Regions from separate parts of the Prosthecodimorpha staleyi genome, predicted to be linked through region 4. Evidence: riboswitches for the same ligand, from Rfam matches in the RefSeq annotation. Region 4 holds a riboswitch; each other region holds the start of a gene.
What was found. A riboswitch is a leader RNA that binds a small molecule or an ion and turns the genes downstream of it on or off. The one in region 4 is predicted to bind cobalamin.

Region 1 (4,148 bases), on a different contig from region 4:
GCGTCGAACGATCAGGGGATCGCATGTCGATCCGCAACCGGTAAGGGTCCCATGGAAAAGCTCCAGGGCGTTCTCTACGAAGAGGAAAGCATCCGGCTGTTCCTCGCCGTGACGGTGGTGATGGGCGGCTGGGCCGCCTGGATGACGGGCAAGGCCTGCGCCTCGACCTGGCGGCCCTACTGGACCGTCTTCCTCTACATGCTGGTGCTCGGCGCGGTCGTCCGCTACCTGCACTTCGCGCTGTTCGGCGGCACGCTTCTTTCGGCGCAATTCTATCTGGTCGACATGGCGGTCGCGCAGGTGTTCGCGGCGATCGGATACCGCCAGATGCGGACGCGCCAGATGGTGACGAAATACAACTGGCTCTACGCGCCGCTGGGCCCGCTCAGCTGGCGCAGCCGCGTCTGAGGGGCGATCTTCACCGTCGCACGAGATTCGTCCGGGAAAGCCGTTTTTCGGGTGACAACTCGTTGATTTCGGGCAAGGATCGCGCCCCAGCGGGTGGGACCGTCGGCTGGGGATAACGGGCTGGGAGAGAAGCGCCTGCTTCTGCCTGGAACCGGACAGAGCCCCGCCGAAATCCGAAGGCAGGACCATGGCGTTTCGGCCAGACGGCCAAAGCGCCTCCGGCCTTCGCGGACTGGTTCGGAACCCGGGGGATCCGAGGGCGGCGACTGCGATCAACGCGGTCCGGCCTCGGACCGCCGAATGGGAGGAGGCCCACGGCCGATCGGGGATCGGCGAGGGCCTGGAGCAAACTGTGGAGAGGAGCATTTCCATGAAGAAGATCTGGTTGGCCAGCACCGTCCTGGCGGCCTCGATGGCCTTCGCCGGCATGGCCCATGCCGACATCAAGCTCGGCGTCGCCGGCCCGATCACGGGTCCGAACGCCGCGTTCGGCGCCCAGCTCAAGAACGGCACCGAGCAGGCCGTCGAAGACATCAACGCCGCCGGCGGCATCCTCGGCCAGAAGATCGTGCTGTCGGTCGGCGACGACGTCTCCGATCCGAAGCAGGGCGTCTCGGTCGCCAACAAGTTCGTCGGCGACGGCATCAAGCTGGTGGTCGGCCACTTCAACTCCGGTGTCACCATGCCGGCGTCCGAGGTCTATGCGGAGAACGGCATCCTGACCGTCACCCCGTCGGCCACCAACCCGAAGATCACCGAGCGTGGCCTCTGGAACGTGTTCCGCACCTGCGGCCGCGACGACCAGCAGGGCCGGCTGTGGGCGGACTACGCCAAGCAGCACTTCAAGGGCAAGAAGATCGCCGTCGTTCATGACAAGACCACCTATGGCCAGGGTCTCGCCGACGCTGCCAAGGGCTTCATGAACAAGGACGGCATCAAGGAAGTCCTGTACGAAGGCGTGAACACCGGCGAGAAGGACTATTCGGCGCTGGTCTCCAAGATCAAGGCGTCGGGCGCCGACATCCTGATGTGGGGTGGCCTGCACACCGAAGGCGGCCTGATCGTGCGCCAGATGCGCGACCAGGGCCTGAAGACCGTGATGATGTCCGGCGACGGCATCACCGACGACGAGTTCGCCTCGATCGGCGGCGACGGCGTGATCGGCACCCTGATGTCGTTCGGCCCGGATCCGCGCAACAACCCGGCCGCCAAGGACGTGGTTGCCAAGTTCAAGGCCAAGAACTTCGATCCGCAGGCCTACACGCTCTACTCCTATGCGGCCGTGCAGATCATGAAGCAGGCGGCCGAGAAGGCCAACTCGCTCGACCCGAAGAAGATCGCCGACGCGATGCATTCGGGCATGACCTTCAAGACCGTGCTCGGCGACATCTCCTACGACAAGAAGGGTGACCGCACCACCGTCGACTACGTGATGTACACCTGGAACAAGGGTGCCGACGGCAAGGTCACCTATACGCAGAACAAGTGATCCGAACGGACCGCAAGGTTCGATCGCATCCGGAAAGCCGCCCAGCAATGGGCGGCTTTTCTTATGAGCACCTCGGCAATGCTGCCGCAATCCGCGGCTCAGTCCGGCGCTTCCGATGCACGGCAGGACTGCGAGCATGGGCCGACCGGCGGCTTGACTCTCCCGGCCGCCATGCGCACTCTCGATTTCGTGAAGAGGTTCCGTCGCAAGACGGATGAAAAGGGAATGTCGGTGAGCCGAGACCGTCTCCGGACGGGCACGGCAAATCCGCAGCTGCCCCCGCAACTGTGAGCGGCGAGCCCTCTCCCCGAAGCCACTGACGGCCTCCGCGCCGTCGGGAAGGCGGGAGACAAGGCCGTGACCCGCAAGCCAGGAGACCTGCCCCTTCCGTCACTCCTGATCCCGGCGCGTGGGGCGCCGGATCGCGGCCGTTCCGAGCGGGTGACATGAGACGTGTCGCCGGTGCCGGGACGGGCCGCAGGCGGGTGGACTTATCCGCCCATCGCTCCGCTCTCCCCCGATTCCGCGCGACACCGGTGTTGGAACCGACGCGGCCTCGGCGCTGCCGTCGATCGGCTGCGGCCCGCCGCTTCGGTGCGGCCGCAAGGGGGCATGAATGCACGGAACTATGAACAGGCACCGCCGCGCCCTGTTGGCGGCCGCAGCGATCTGCGCATGCGGCGGGCCGGCGTCGGCCCAGGACGCCGCCCAGGATAAAAAGCTCGATCTCGGCACCATCGTGGTGTCGGCGAACCGCACGCCGACCGATGCCGCCAAGGTCGGCTCGGCGGTCACGGTGATCGACCGAGCCACGCTGGAGCGCGCCCGGGAGACCTACGTCAAGGACTACCTCGACCGCGTGCCCGGCTTGAATTTCGCCCAGATCGGCGGTCCCGGCGGTCTGACCTCCGTGATGATGCGCGGCGCCAACGCCGCCTACATCATGGTCCGGATCGATGGCATCGAGGTGTCCGATCCGACCAAGACGCAGACCGCGGCCGCGCTGGAGCACATGCTGGTCGGCGATGTCGAGCGGATCGAGATCCTGTGCGGTTCGCAATCGGCGCTCTATGGCGGCACGGCGGTCGCCGGCGTGATCGACATCACCACGCGCCGGGCCGACGGTCCCGGCGTCAGCCACCGCGCCGCCGTCGAGGTCGGATCCTTCGGAACCGTGTCCGGGCGCTACGGCCTCTCGGCGGCGACCGATTCCAGCGAGGTCAACATCTCGATCGAGCGGGCCAAGACCGACGGCATCTCGTCGGCCGATTCCCGCGCCGGCAATCGCGAGAAGGACGGATACGACAACACCACCTTCTCGGCCAATGCCGCCACGCGTCTGAACGAGGCATTCCGGGTGTTTGGCGCCTTGCGCTACAGCCGCCACGACAGCGCCTTCGACGATTTCGTCTGGGGTGTCGGTCCGACCGACGAGGTCAAGGGCACGCCGCGCAACCGGACCATCGGCGAGGATGCCGGCATTCGCGTCGGTGCCGATCTCGATCTGATGGACGGGCGCTGGAAGAACACCTTGGCGATCCAGCACTACGACACCCAGAGCACCACTTGGGGCGGCTATCCGGGCCATTACGACGGCGACCGGACGAAGCTCGAATATCTCGGCAGCTTCCGGCTGAACGACATGCTGGCCTTCTCGTTCGGAGCCGACTACGCGCGCGAGACGGCACGCTCTTCCGAGGGTCTGTCGGGGACGATCGACAATGCCGGCGCCTTCGCGCAGGCCTCGCTGGAACCGATCGCCGGCCTGACCCTGACCGGCGCGCTGCGCAACGACCATCATTCGACCTTCGGCGACCATCCGACCGCGCGGGCGACGGCGGCCTACCGTCTGTTCGAGGGCACCAAGGTGCGCGCCAGCTGGGGCACCGGCTTCCGCCCGCCCTCGGCCTACGAACTGTTCGCACCGATCTACGGCAACCGGTCCCTGAAGCCGGAGGAGAGCCGCAGCCTGGACGCCGGCATCGACCAGAGTTTCTGGGACGGTCGGCTGACCCTTTCGGCGACGGTCTTCAAGCTGGACACGCGGGATCTGATTCAGTTCGCCTACGATACCGGCGTCGGCGCCTACCGCTACCTGCAGGTGCCGGGCCTGAGCCAGCGGCGCGGCATCGAACTCGCCGGCAAGGTCCAGGCGCTCGACTGGCTCGCCCTCGACGGCAGCTACACCTTCACGCAAGCCGAACAGGCGGACGGCTCGCCGCTCCTGCGCGTGCCGCGCCACAAGGCGACC
Region 2 (4,148 bases), on a different contig from region 4:
CAGGGCGTGCTGCGCGACATGCCGGGCCTCGCCATCGAGGAGACGGTCGAGCCGAGCATGGGGGCCGAGGACTTCGCCTTCATGCTCAACGAGCGGCCGGGCGCCTATCTGTGGGTCGGCCAGGGTACGCCGAACCACACGGCCGGCCTGCATTCCCCGCGCTACGACTTCAACGACGCCGCCCTGCCGCTCGGCGCCGCCGTCTGGGTGGCCATTGCCGAGCGCAAGCTCGCACCGGCCTGATCGGGGCTGGACTGCCCCCTACCAAGTGTCGGAAGCGCGCCGGCTGCTGCGGTTACCCCACCCTGCTGACCGCACGCGCCCAGACCGATCACAAATGCTCCCCGCCCGATACGGCACTGGTGACGGCGCTCAGGCGGGCCGCTTCGCTACCGTCCAGCTACACCACCCAGCGGGACATTACCATTAACCTACTAGTCCAACAGAAATACCCGTCGTATAGCCTCCGTGGTGGAACTGGTAGACACGAGGGTCTCAAAACCTCTCGCGTAACAGCGTCTCGGTTCGAGCCCGAGCGCCGGCACCAACGCTACCGACGCTTCCTGAGCGAAGACATGACGTTGTCGATCCGCTCTTTCGCAGTCGGCCCAGCATCGAAGTTGAAATCTGGGTAGAGCATCCGCATTAGGCCGAGAACTTCACGGTGACCACGCTCAGTCAGGAAACAAATCTTGCGCCTCCTCTCACTCGGATCTTCAATAGCCTCGACAAAGTCGAGGCCTTCTTTCTGAAGACGATGCACTTTACCAAGAGCCGCAACGTTCCGGCTGGCCGAGGACTGTGCAATTTCCAGGCGGTCGGCAAGCTCTGACAAGGTGATACCAGGGTACATCGAGACCAGGAGAAGGGTCTGGACCTGCTGGAACGGCATGTCAGGGTCCCAGGAGCGAAGAACCCCTAGGAATTTGATTACAGTGTGGAATTCGAGATTTACCATGGAATACTCTTTTGAATTTACTAGGTTATATAATATCACATCATCCATTAAATCCACAAGTGGTACGTTCACTAATGTGGCAAGCTTGTAATCTGACCAGAGACTGTCTTTCGTTAATTTATATATTCCAGATTGTATCGATTGGAGGGGACGAGATGTGGCGGACGTACGCATCACCATCGCCGAGGCCGCGCGACACGCTTCCACGACGGCCAAATTCCCCGGGGTAAATCAAGAACGAAGCGGACAGATTACGAGCTACGAAAACCGGACATCTTTACGATAGCTACATCACCCCGATCGATGTCTTGCCGCGCCCGGTCGAGGCGTGAATAATCTGAGAACCAAGGTGAGGGTGGATTTTGTCCGCCCGAGAGGGAATGCGGTGAGGAGCGATCCGAAGCCGCAGCCGCCCCCGCGACCGTAAGCGACGGTCTGCCACGAATCCCACTGGCCGAAGGCTGGGAAGGGGTGGCGGGACGAGTGCCGCGAGCCGGGAAACCTGCCTCGGTCGGTGCCACCCTGCCCTCGCACCGTTCCATCCATATCGACCGTGCGGCGGGCACGGCCCAGGGGAAGACCCATGCATATCGAACCCGGCGTCGTCGACGGCGCCAAGCTCGTTCTCAGCTATGCCACGGCCGTGGCGTCCTTCGGTCTCGCCGCGAGGATGGCCGCCGACGACGCCCGCTCGACCGGCCTTCTGCCGCTGGCCTTGCGCTCGCTCGTGACGACCGGCCTCGTCTTTTCGTTCTTCGAGGTTCTGCCGCACCACCCGGTCGGCGTCTCCGAAGTCCATCTGATCCTCGGCTCGACCCTTCTTCTGCTGTTCGGCGCCGGTGCCGCAGCGATCGGCCTGGCGGCCGGGCTCCTGATCCAGGGCCTGTTCTTCGCCCCGGCCGACCTGCCGCAATACGGCATGAACGTCACGACGCTGCTGGTTCCGCTCTATGCCATCAGCCTCATGGCGCGACGGATCATTGCCCCGGCGACGCCCTATGTCGACCTGAAATACTCCCAGGCGCTGGCGCTCTCGACGCTGTTTCAAGGCGGCATCGTGTGCTGGGTCGCCTTCTGGGCCTTCTACGGCCACGGCTTCACGGCGGAGACCGTCGCGGAGGTTTCCACCTTCGGGGTGGCCTATATGAGCGTGATCATCATCGAACCGCTCGCCGACCTCGGCATTCTGGCCGTGGCCAAGGCCCTGCACCGCTACTCGACCGGCCCCCTGTTCAATCTCCGCCTGCATCAGCCGGCCTGATCCTCAGCTTGAGGATCGACCGGGACGGACGGATCCCGCCCGTCCCGAGGATTCGAATGTCCGGTGCATGTCCGAATCGCCTCGATCCGGACCGGACGGGCTTCAGCGCAGCGTGCAGCCGAGGACCGCGGCGCCGCCGGTCTTCACGGTCACGTCGGTCGCGGCCGTGATGGTCGGGAAATTCGGCGGGAACGCGAGATTGTCGCCGCCCGATTGCGCCTTGCTGTCGAAGCCCAGTTCGAAGACCAGATCGGCGCCGATCACCTCAAGCGCCGCGGACCCCACGTCGAGCGCGGTCTCGACCGGTCCGACCGCGACGGTCATGATCTGGCCGACCGTATAGGCGCCGCCCGTGGCGGCCTCGAACTCGACGCGGAAGCGCTTGCGGCCCTTCTTCACCTCCCAGCGCGCCTGCATGCTGATGTCGGGCGCGCCGGTCGCGCGGCAGGTGTAGCGCACGTCGCCGCTGCTGCCGCCGCCACCGCCACTGCCGCTGTTGCCGCCCTTCTTGGCGAGCGCCTCCGACGGCGCCGCGGCCATCGCCGCAAGTGCCACCGCCGCGCCCAGCGCCATTGTCGCAAGACCGATCTTCGAATGCATCGCGTTCCCCTCCTTTTCGCGTCGCCCGCCCGGGAGCCGAACAGGCCGGCGCCTTCCGCAACGACAGGAGGATGGTCGTTCGGAGCTGTTATTTTCCTTACATCATCGGTTATTCGGCAGTTATGAGCAGGCCTGACCGGCCGTTCGCGATGATTTTAATAGAATACTTGAGCATTGAAAATGCGTGATCGGATCACAGCTTACCGTTGCCATCAAGATCGCAGGATCATGACCACGGACTGAATTCCGTCTTCTTCGGACAGAACGATCACGACCGAATCACAAGAATGTTATCTTCCGATCGAGCACGGCCGAAACGATACGGAACCTCCGCAGCGATTCCGCGACCCGGCGCACCACGCGCGTGCCGGCAGCCCCGACCGGACGATGGCCCGACCAGACGATGGTCCGGCCGGGCGACGGCCCGGCCGGGATGCGCTCAGGCGGCCTTCGGATCGAGCACCGGTGCGACCGCCTTGGCGATTGCCAGAAGCCGCGCATCGCCGAAGCGGGGTCCGGCGAGCGTCACGCCGACCGGCAGGCCGTTCGGACCGAGATGGCCGGGAATGTTGACGGTCGGGACGTGAAGCAGCGTCCACATCGAGTTGAAGGCGGGGTCGCCGGTCGTCTCGGACGGCTTGAACGGCGCCTCACCGCAGGCCGAAGGCGTCAGGATCACGTCCAGTTCCGGCCCGAACAGCTTGTCGAAGACCGGGCGGCAGGCGGCCGCGAGATCCAAGGCCCAGAGCAGCTTCTCCGGGGTGATGGCCTCGAAATTCTCGACCTTCTTGCGGAAGTCCTCGTGCAGCAGTTCGTAGTTCTGGACATAGTCGGCCAGGAACTGCACCCGTCCTTCGCCGTTCATGACGATATGCTGGGCGGTATTCAGATCGGCGAAGGGTTCCGGCAGATCGAGGTCGGTGACGATCGCCCCGGCCTCGGTCAGCAGGCGGACCGCCCGCTCCATGGCGCCGACCGTGCCCTCCTCGGCCTTCGGCCAATTGTGGGTCCTGGAAAAGCCGACCTTCAGCCCCTTGACGGAAACGTCCGGCATGGCGTCGATGCCGACCATCCGGGCAGCCTCGGCGACCAGGACCAGATCCTCGACGGATCGGCCGTACCAGCCGAGCGTGTCGAGCGTCGGCGAGAGATGGCGTGCCCCCGACCAGGAAAAGGTGTTGTGGGTCGGCTTGATGCCGTAGGCGCCATTGAAGCTGGCCGGCCGGATATGCGAGCCGCCCGTCTGGGTGCCGAAGGCGATCGGCACCTGGCCGTCGCCTACCGCCGCACCCGAGCCGGAGGACGAGCCGCCCGGCGTGCGGGCGAAGT
Region 3 (4,148 bases), on a different contig from region 4:
AATTCGACAATATTCTCCTCCGGGCAAGATTCGACCCCGCAGGCCTTCAGGATCTCGCCGTCGACGCCGACATCGCCGAATTCGTTGACGATCAGCGCCAGCCGGCGGCCGCGCACGGTCTCCAGAACGTGCCGGATCAGCGTGGTCTTGCCGGCACCCAGGAACCCGGTGACGATGGTCACCGGAACCTTGGCGAGAGAAGGCGTGGGAGGGTTCATTCTGCGGCCTCGGCGGGGGCGGGGATGGGCGGGATGCGGGCGACGACGCCCTTTTTCAGCGCGTCGGGGCGTTCCTTCCAGGGGATCAGCCCGTCCGGCGCGGCGCGATACTGTTCGGCGGCGGCGAGGATGCGTCCGGCCGCCGCGTCGGTGGTCTCGGCGAAATCGCCATAGACGTAGGTCCACTTGCCGGGCGCTGAGAACCCGATCGTGACCGGGCGCTTGCACACGCTCAGGCATTCGACCGGCAGTACCGTCACACCCGGCGCGCCCTCGGCGGCGGCCGCGAGCGCACGGGCCAGGCGGGCGCCGGAGCGCTCGTCGCGCGGTTCGCCGGGCTCGTCGGCCCGGCGACAATTGGCGCAGACCAGGATGGTGACCGTCGTGTCGACCATGTCGCGCCCCTTCTCGCCCTGGTCAGGCACGGTGCGCCGACCGCTCCCAGATCATGCCGACCGCGCAGGCAATCAGCATCCACATCGCGGCCGTCAGTGCCAGCGAGGAGGCAGCGAAGTGGGCCGCCAGCTCGGCCGGGACCGTGCTCTCGTACTTGGCCGGATGCGGCGCGCCGACCAGATGCGGGATCGCGATCAGGATCAGGCTGCCGATCCGCGCCCCGATCGAGTGCAGGCGGAGCAGGCCGTAAAGGCCGGCCGCGCTCGCCGCTGCAGCGCCGATCCACCAGACCTGGCGGGCGACCAGATCGCCGGCCGCCGAGCCCGGCAGTTCCGGGGCGAGCCCCAGCCCGGTCGCAAGTCCGGTCGCCGCGAAGGCCGCCGCGCCCCAGCCGACCGCGCTGCGCACCGTGATCCGGTCGCCGGCGATCAGCATGCCGGCGATCAGCACCAGGGCCCAGCCGATCGAGGTCAGGATGGTGGCCAGCGCGGTCACCGCCGTGCGCTGCCAGCCGTCCTCGGGCTTCCAGCCCTCGCCGGCCTCGGCCGGGGCGGCGCTCGCATCGGTCGCGGTGGCGGCCGGCGTGCCGTGATTGTGGGCGACCCGCACCGAACCCTCCGGCAGGGCACGACCGGCCAGGACATCGCCGACCGAACCATGGCCCGGCACGGCGCCGTGCTGGTGCGGGGTGGCGGTCTCGTAGGTCTCCGCCACCAGAATCAGGGGCGTGGTTGTGACGTGCTGCAGGACCGCCGTCGCAAGTCCTGCCGCGAGGCCGGCCAACAGGCCGACCCACAGCACCCGTCCGAGCATGACGATCAGGCCGTCAGTGGCAGGGGAAATTCATGGCGTGGCGCGAATCGTGCGCCGCGTTGTGCAGCAGCTCCGGATGCGCGAAGCCGGTCGTGAAGACCAGCGCGAGGCCCATCAGCGCGGCGACCGCGGCGGCCTTGAGGGCGGCAACGCGATCGAGACCCGATTCGGCGAGGCCGGTTTCGGTGCTGGCGGTCGTGGCGGCGGCGATGCTGACGGTCATGGTCTTCTCCTCTCCGCCCCTCCGGCGGACCTGGATGGATCGGATGCGCCGGCAGGTCTCCTGGCTTGCGGGTCGTCGCCGAGGCCGCCGCCTTCCCGACCCCGAGGGACCAGTGGCGTTCGGCGGCACAGCTCACCGCTTACAGTTGCGGGGGCAGCTGCGGGTTCGCCCGTCGAGCCGAGGCCCTTCCGGGATCACCGCATTCCCTTTTCACCCTCGTCCGAATGAGGGACCAACGCATCGTCGTTTATGAGCGCCGCATCCCGTTCCTGTCAATCGTCCCCGAAGCCCCGATCCCGCGATGCCGGCGTTGCGACGGGTCGCGTCGCCTGCCGGCTTGCCGGGGCGGCGGCGTCGTGGTCTTCAGGCAGGCGAGGAGACCGCCATGACCGATGAGACCGAGGACGAAGCCCGCCACCGCGCCAAGATGGCCAAGCGCAAGGCGGTCCAGGATGCCGAGGTGGCGTCCAAGACCATCGCCGAAAAGGGCCTGCTGATCGTCCATACCGGCCCCGGCAAGGGCAAGTCGACGGCCGCCTTCGGCCTCGTCATGCGCGCGCTCGGCCATGGCTGGACGGTCGGCGTGGTGCAGTTCATCAAGGGCGCCTGGGACACCGGCGAGCGGCATGCGCTCGACCGCTTCGGCGAACAGGTGCGCTGGCATTCGATGGGCGAGGGCTTCACATGGGAGACCCAGGACCGCGCCCGCGACGTGGCCGCCGCCACCCGCGCCTTCGACAAGGCGCGCGAGTTGATGGCCGATCCGGCGATCCGCCTCCTGGTCCTCGACGAACTGAACATCGCGCTCCGCTACGACTACCTCCCGCTCGCCGAGGTGATCGAGACCCTGAAGGCCCGCCGGCCGGATCTGACGGTCGTGGTCACGGGGCGCAACGCCAAGCCGGAGCTGATCGAGGCGGCCGACACGGTCACCGAGATGACCCTGGTCAAGCATCACTTCGCCGCCGGCGTGAAGGCCCAGCAGGGGATCGAATTCTGATGGACAGTATCGGGGAGGCCGGCGGGGCGGTCGCGTCCGACGCACCGGGCGCGTCAGGCGCGGTCGTGCTTCACGGCGGCGATCTGGCGACTGCCCGCCGCCTCCATCCTCAGGCACCGGAACCGTGGATCGACCTCTCCACCGGCATCAATCCGGTGCCCTATCCGGTCGGCGCGATCGCCGTCGAGGCCTGGACGCGCCTGCCCGGCCGGGACGCGGCCGACCGGCTGATCGCCGCGGCCCGGGTCGCCTATGGGGCCGGACCGGAAACCGCCATCGTGGCGGCGCCCGGCACGCAGGCCCTGATCCAGCGTCTGCCGGACCTGCTGCCGGGACCCGATGTCCGCGTCCTCGGCTTCACCTACCAGGAGCACGAGGCGGTCTGGCGGCGGGCCGGGCGCCGGGTCGAGCGGGTCGCCGAGGCTCCCGCGCTGGTCGGCGCCGATGTGGCCGTGATCGTCAATCCGAACAATCCGGACGGCCGGCTGATCGCGCCGGCGGCGCTCGCGGAGATCGCGCGCGCCGTCGTGGCGGCCGGCGGCACACTGGTGGTCGACGAAGCCTTCATGGACGTGATCCGGCCCGAACCCGGATCGTTTCCGGCCGGCCTCCTGCCGCTCCGGCCGGCGGGGACCTTGGTGCTGCGCTCCTTCGGCAAGGCCTATGGGCTGGCCGGCCTGCGCCTCGGCTTCGCGCTCGGCGATGCCGCGCTGGTCACACGCCTCGGCGCCGCCCTCGGCCCCTGGGCGGTGCCGGGGCCGGCGCTCGAGATCGGGGCGCGGGCACTCGCCGATCGGGCCTGGCTCGAAGTCGCCACCGCGCGGCTGGAGGCCGATGCGGCACGGCTCGATCGCCTGCTCGTCGGAGCCGGCTGCACGATCGTCGGCGGCACGCCGCTGTTCCGGCTCGCCCGCCATGACGACGCGGCGAACCTGCATCACCGGCTCGCGCAGGCCGGCATCCTGACCCGCGCCTTCGCCGAGCCGACCTGGCTGCGCTTCGGCCTGCCCGGATCAGAAGCGGCCTGGACGCGGCTCGCGGCTGCGCTCGCGGTCCGACCGGGCGCCGGGAAGCATGCTTCAGAATGAATGTCTGCATGCGTTGCGTGAGCGTCGTAACGTCAGCATAGTCTGATCCCGGGGGATGCGGTCTTCGGGAGAGACCCGGCCATGATGTGGATTTTCTCGGGCTCCGTCGCCATTGCGATCGGGCTCTATCTCTTTTTCCGCCACGGCTCGGCATCCGACACCGGGCGTGCCGCGGCGGGGCCGCAGAACCCGGTGCTGGCGCTGATGGCCGGCCTCGGGCGCGGCGTGATCGGGCTCGGCTTCATCGCGCTCGGCCTCCTGATGCTGGCCAACACATCCTTCGTTTACGTCGCGGCCGATCAGGTCGGGCATCTCAAGCGGGTCTATGCCTTCCAGGAGCTGCCGCCCGGCCATGTCGTCGCGCTGCCGGGCCAGAAGGGGCCGCAGGCGACCGTGCTCGGCCCCGGCTT
Region 4 (4,148 bases):
CTCAGGCGGTAGCGCCTCGATCTGCCTCGGACCGGTGGTGTGGAATCCGCTGCGGAATCCCCCCTCATCCGGCCTTCGGCCACCTTCTCCCCCAAGGGGGCGAAGGGGAAGGAGCCGCGGGGGCGGGGGGGATGGCGGGAGGGGATCTCCGGACGGCATCTTCCCTTCGCGCCCGCCCGGATGGCGGTGCGGCGCGCGCCTACCCGCCACGCTCCGTCACGGTCGCCCAGTCGAGGTCGAACCGGGCGAGGTATTTGCGCAGGCGGTCGGCGTCGTTGGAGGAGGCCTTGTCGAGACGCGAGGCGGCGAAGAGGGTCCGGCCAGCGGCGCTGAGGTTGGGGCTGTCGCGACAGATGCGGATCACCTCCGCCAGCTGGAAGCGGTCGAACGGGTCGATCCTGGCGAGCCGGTCGGCATCGAGCAGGCCGGCAAGCCGGGCTTCGGGGCCGTCGCGGCGCTGGCCGTGCCAGGTTGCCTTCAATCGGTCGATCTCCTCCTCGACCACCGCCTCGTCGATGCGGCCGCCCGGCGCGAGCGTTGCCATGCGGGTGATCGAGGCGCCGAGATCGCGGAAATTCGCCGACCACAGCGCGTCCGGCGACAGCGCGAAGGCCATGTAGCGGGCGCGCGCCTGCCGGTTGAAGGTGACGTTGACGCCTTCGCGCTCGGCGTGGCGCTTCAGTTCGAAGTCGACATTGGGTTCGATGTCCTCGCGCCGGTCCTTCAGGCCGGGCAGGTCGAAGGTCCAGAGATTGAGCCGGGCGAGCAGGTCCTCGCGGAAGCGACCGGCCGCCACGGCGGGGCCGAGATCGCGGTTGGTCCCGGCGATCAGCTGGAAGTCGCTGGCCGTCTCCCGGTCGGCGCCGACGGGCAGGAAGCGCTTGTCCTCGATGGCGCGCAGGCACATGGCCTGTTCGTCGGGACCGAGCTCGCCGATCTCGTCGAGAAACAGGATGCCGCCGTCGGCGCTTCTGAGGAGCCCGGCCCGCTCGGTCACGGCACCCGTGAAGGCGCCCTTGACATGGCCGAACAGGGTCGACATGGCACTGTCACCGCGCAGGGTCGCGCAATTGACCTCGACGAACGGCCCGGCGACCTGCCGCCGCGTCTTCTTCAGATCGTAGATGCGCCGGGCGAGCTGCGACTTGCCGGCCCCGGTCGGCCCGGTCAGCAGGAGCGGCGCACGCGAGCGCAGCGCGACCTGCTCGATGCGGTCGATCATCCGGTTGAAGGCCGGATTGCGGGTGGCGATGCCGGATTTCAGGAAGGATGTCGCCTCGATGGCTTCGGCCTGGAACCGTCGCGCGATCCGGTCGTAGCGGGAGAGGTCGAGATCCGTGATGGTGTAGCCGCCCGGCGCGCCGTCCTTCCAGCGCTTCGGCGGCGTCAGCTGGATGATGCGACCCGGCACATAGTGGGCTTCGGCCAGAAGGAACCAGCAGATCTGCGCCACATGGGTGCCGGTGGTGATGTTGACGAGGTAATCCTCGGCGTCCGGCTCGAAAGGATAGGCACGGCAATAGTCGTGCAGCGCGGCGAAGACCTCCTCGAAATCCCAGGGGTCGGTCAGATTCATCTCGACCTGACGCACCTCGGTCGCCGGCGAGGCGGCCCGCATGTCGGCCGCCAGCGTTTCGGCCAGTTCGGCATGGCGGGCATCCCGCAACAGTTCATAACGGTCGATCGGCAGGCTCGGATGGCAACACATGGCGACGGTCGGCCGCCACTTGTCGAAGCGCCGGTCGGCGCGCCCGGCATCCAGCACGGTACCGACGAAGCCGAGCACGACGCGGCGTTTCGAAGAGGATTCGGACATGCGCGGGCTCCGCCTGGGGTCCGCGAGAGTAGCCGGGAAACGCCGCCCGTCCAGCACTCCGGCGGCCCGGCCCGCCGGCCCGGAGCAGCCGGTGCCGCCTGCAGGTCTGCCCTGCGCGGCCGTCGTCGGCGCCGATTCATCGCCGCCTGCGCATTGACCATGCGGGTCGGCCTCGCCTACGGTCGGGCGTCACGGTCCTTCGCGATCCCGTCGCGAAGGCTAAGAGGGAATCCGGTGCGTCCGTCACGGCGGACAATGCCGGAGCTGCCCCCGCAACTGTCGGCGGTGAGCCGGCGCTCCACCAACGTCACTGCATCGTCCGGGCAATCCGGACGGTGCGGGAAGACGGGGCGCCGGTCATGACCCGCGAGCCAGGAGACCTGCCGTGGCACGAGAAGAACCATGGTCCGGGCGGGGTGCACCGGCGGAGGCTTCGTCGACGACGCGCATCCGCTTCCCGCGGTTCTGCGTCCGCCGCCGCGCCATCCTGCCGCGCTCTCCGCCGCAACCGAGCGGAGGGCTCCATGACGGACATCGATCGCATTTCGGCCACTTGGTTTGCCGCGTCGGGGCGGGCCGTCCGCCGCAGGCGCGCCGCCCGGACCGCCCGGCCATTGCCGACTGCCGTGCCGTCGACGGCGGACACGGCGGCAGTTCTGCTCAGTCTCGCCGCCTCGGCCGAGAGCGAGACGGATTTGCGGCGTCTTGCCGCTGCGATGACGCCGGCTCTGCCTGAAGCGGAACTGACCGCCGCGCTCGACGAGGCGGCGTGGCGGGTCGCCCGGCTGATCGATCTGTGCCTTGCCGGTCCGACGCGGCCGTCCGCGGTCACCTGACGGCGCCGTCGGCATCACGGCAGGTTCTCGCGGAACACCACCTCGGAGCGGGCCGGCTCGACGCCGTCCTGGGCCGGACGGCCGGCGCGGATGTTGGCGAAGATCGAGACGCAGCTCATCAGCGACCCGTGCGGGTTCTGGGTGATCACTGCGTCCATGGTGCCGTCGACCAGCAGTTCGCGCACCTCCGGCGTCAGGCCGTGGCCGATCAGCACCACGTCGCTGTCGCGCCGGGCCTCCTTCAACGCCTTGGCGATGCCCTCCGGGCCGCCCCCGATGCAGTAGATGCCGGCGAGATCCGGATGCCGGGCGAGCAGCATCTTCGTCTGCCGATGGTTCTTGGCCTGGTCGTCGTAGCCCTCGCGCAGGCCGACCACCTCGACGGCCGGATAGGCCTCCTGGAACATGTGCAGGAAGCCCATCTCGCGCTCGCCATGGGCGCGGTAGCTGAGGCTGCCGGCGATCATCGCCACCTTGGCCGGGCGCGGGCCGATGAAGCGGGCCATCAGATAGGCCGCGGTGCGGCCGGCCGCCCGGTTGTCCAGTCCGACATAGGCGGCGCGGCGGGCATGGCCGATGTCGGAGATCAGCGTCACGGTCGGCACGCCGCGGTCGGCCAGGGCGTTGACCGCCTCGCGCACCGCCGGATGGTCGATCGCCATGAAGACGACGCCGTCGACATCGCGGCCGAGCTCCTTCAGGTGCCGGCCGAGCAGGTCCGGGTTGAAGCTCTCGATGAAGTCGACCCGCGCCCGCATGTTGAAGCCGGCGAGCTGGTCGGCCGCCCCCGAGATCAGGCGGCCGAGGCCGGCCAGGAAGCGGTTGGTGCCTGCGGGCAGGACGAAGGCGAGCCGCATCGGCTGCAGCGATGCGGCCGGATCGGGCGGCAGCTCGACCGCATAGCCGATTTCCGCCGCCGCCCGCATCACCCGCTGCACCGTCGGCGCCCGGACCCCGGGCCGTCCGTTCAGGACGCGATCGACGGTCGCCGTCGAGACACCCGACAGGCGTGCCACATCGGCGATGCGCGGCAGGCGGCTTTGGCGCGGCCGACCCGGGCGCGGCGGCGAGGGGGGTAAGTCCGGCATCGAGATCCGATCAAAATCCATCAAAAACGACGTTTGACGCGTTACACGATCAATACATATCGTGGAAGAGGATCAAGAACCATCATAATCAATCATAACCTTGAGGAACGTGCCCATGGCCATCCTGACCCGCCGCACCATTCTGAAGTCGCTGGCTGCCGCGCCGGCCGTCGTCGCTCTCGGCCGCCCGGGTATCGCCCGCGCCGCCGAATTCGATCTGAAATACGGCAACAATCTCCCGGTCACCCATCCGCTCAATGTGCGCGCCCAGGAGGCCGTCGAGCGGATCGCCCGCGAGACCAACGGCCGGGTCCAGATCCAGATCTTCCCGAACAACCAGCTCGGCGGCGACACGGACATGCTCTCGCAGGTCCGCAGCGGCGGCATCACCTTCTTCACGCCGTCCGC

Region 1: another riboswitch for cobalamin. It lies ahead of KL771_RS01755 (TonB-dependent receptor plug domain-containing protein); the one in region 4 lies ahead of KL771_RS20040 (hypothetical protein).
Region 2: another riboswitch for cobalamin. It lies ahead of KL771_RS09465 (energy-coupling factor ABC transporter permease); the one in region 4 lies ahead of KL771_RS20040 (hypothetical protein).
Region 3: another riboswitch for cobalamin. It lies ahead of KL771_RS25475 (CbtB domain-containing protein); the one in region 4 lies ahead of KL771_RS20040 (hypothetical protein).

What each region holds. Positions count from the first base shown of each region.
Region 1 covers NZ_JAHHZF010000001.1:412,869-417,016, forward strand. The annotation lists gene KL771_RS01745 (DUF6867 family protein) at 52-408, shown strand; gene KL771_RS01750 (branched-chain amino acid ABC transporter substrate-binding protein) at 779-1,897, shown strand; cobalamin riboswitch at 2,076-2,297, shown strand; gene KL771_RS01755 (TonB-dependent receptor plug domain-containing protein) at 2,526-4,148, shown strand, end outside.
Region 2 covers NZ_JAHHZF010000004.1:229,016-233,163, forward strand. The annotation lists gene KL771_RS09455 (M20 aminoacylase family protein) at 1-243, shown strand, start outside; gene KL771_RS09460 (MarR family transcriptional regulator) at 551-892, opposite strand; cobalamin riboswitch at 1,289-1,482, shown strand; gene KL771_RS09465 (energy-coupling factor ABC transporter permease) at 1,542-2,219, shown strand; gene KL771_RS09470 (hypothetical protein) at 2,322-2,819, opposite strand; gene KL771_RS09475 (amidase) at 3,259-4,148, opposite strand, start outside.
Region 3 covers NZ_JAHHZF010000015.1:131,513-135,660, reverse strand. The annotation lists gene cobW (cobalamin biosynthesis protein CobW) at 1-218, opposite strand, end outside; gene KL771_RS25485 (DUF1636 domain-containing protein) at 215-643, opposite strand; gene KL771_RS25480 (CbtA family protein) at 636-1,427, opposite strand; gene KL771_RS25475 (CbtB domain-containing protein) at 1,441-1,650, opposite strand; cobalamin riboswitch at 1,684-1,902, opposite strand; gene cobO (cob(I)yrinic acid a,c-diamide adenosyltransferase) at 2,036-2,650, shown strand; gene cobD (threonine-phosphate decarboxylase CobD) at 2,650-3,738, shown strand; gene KL771_RS25460 (SPFH domain-containing protein) at 3,820-4,148, shown strand, end outside.
Region 4 covers NZ_JAHHZF010000010.1:161,995-166,142, reverse strand. The annotation lists gene rtcR (RNA repair transcriptional activator RtcR) at 200-1,816, opposite strand; cobalamin riboswitch at 1,992-2,218, shown strand; gene KL771_RS20040 (hypothetical protein) at 2,341-2,652, shown strand; gene KL771_RS20035 (LacI family DNA-binding transcriptional regulator) at 2,667-3,740, opposite strand; gene KL771_RS20030 (TRAP transporter substrate-binding protein) at 3,856-4,148, shown strand, end outside.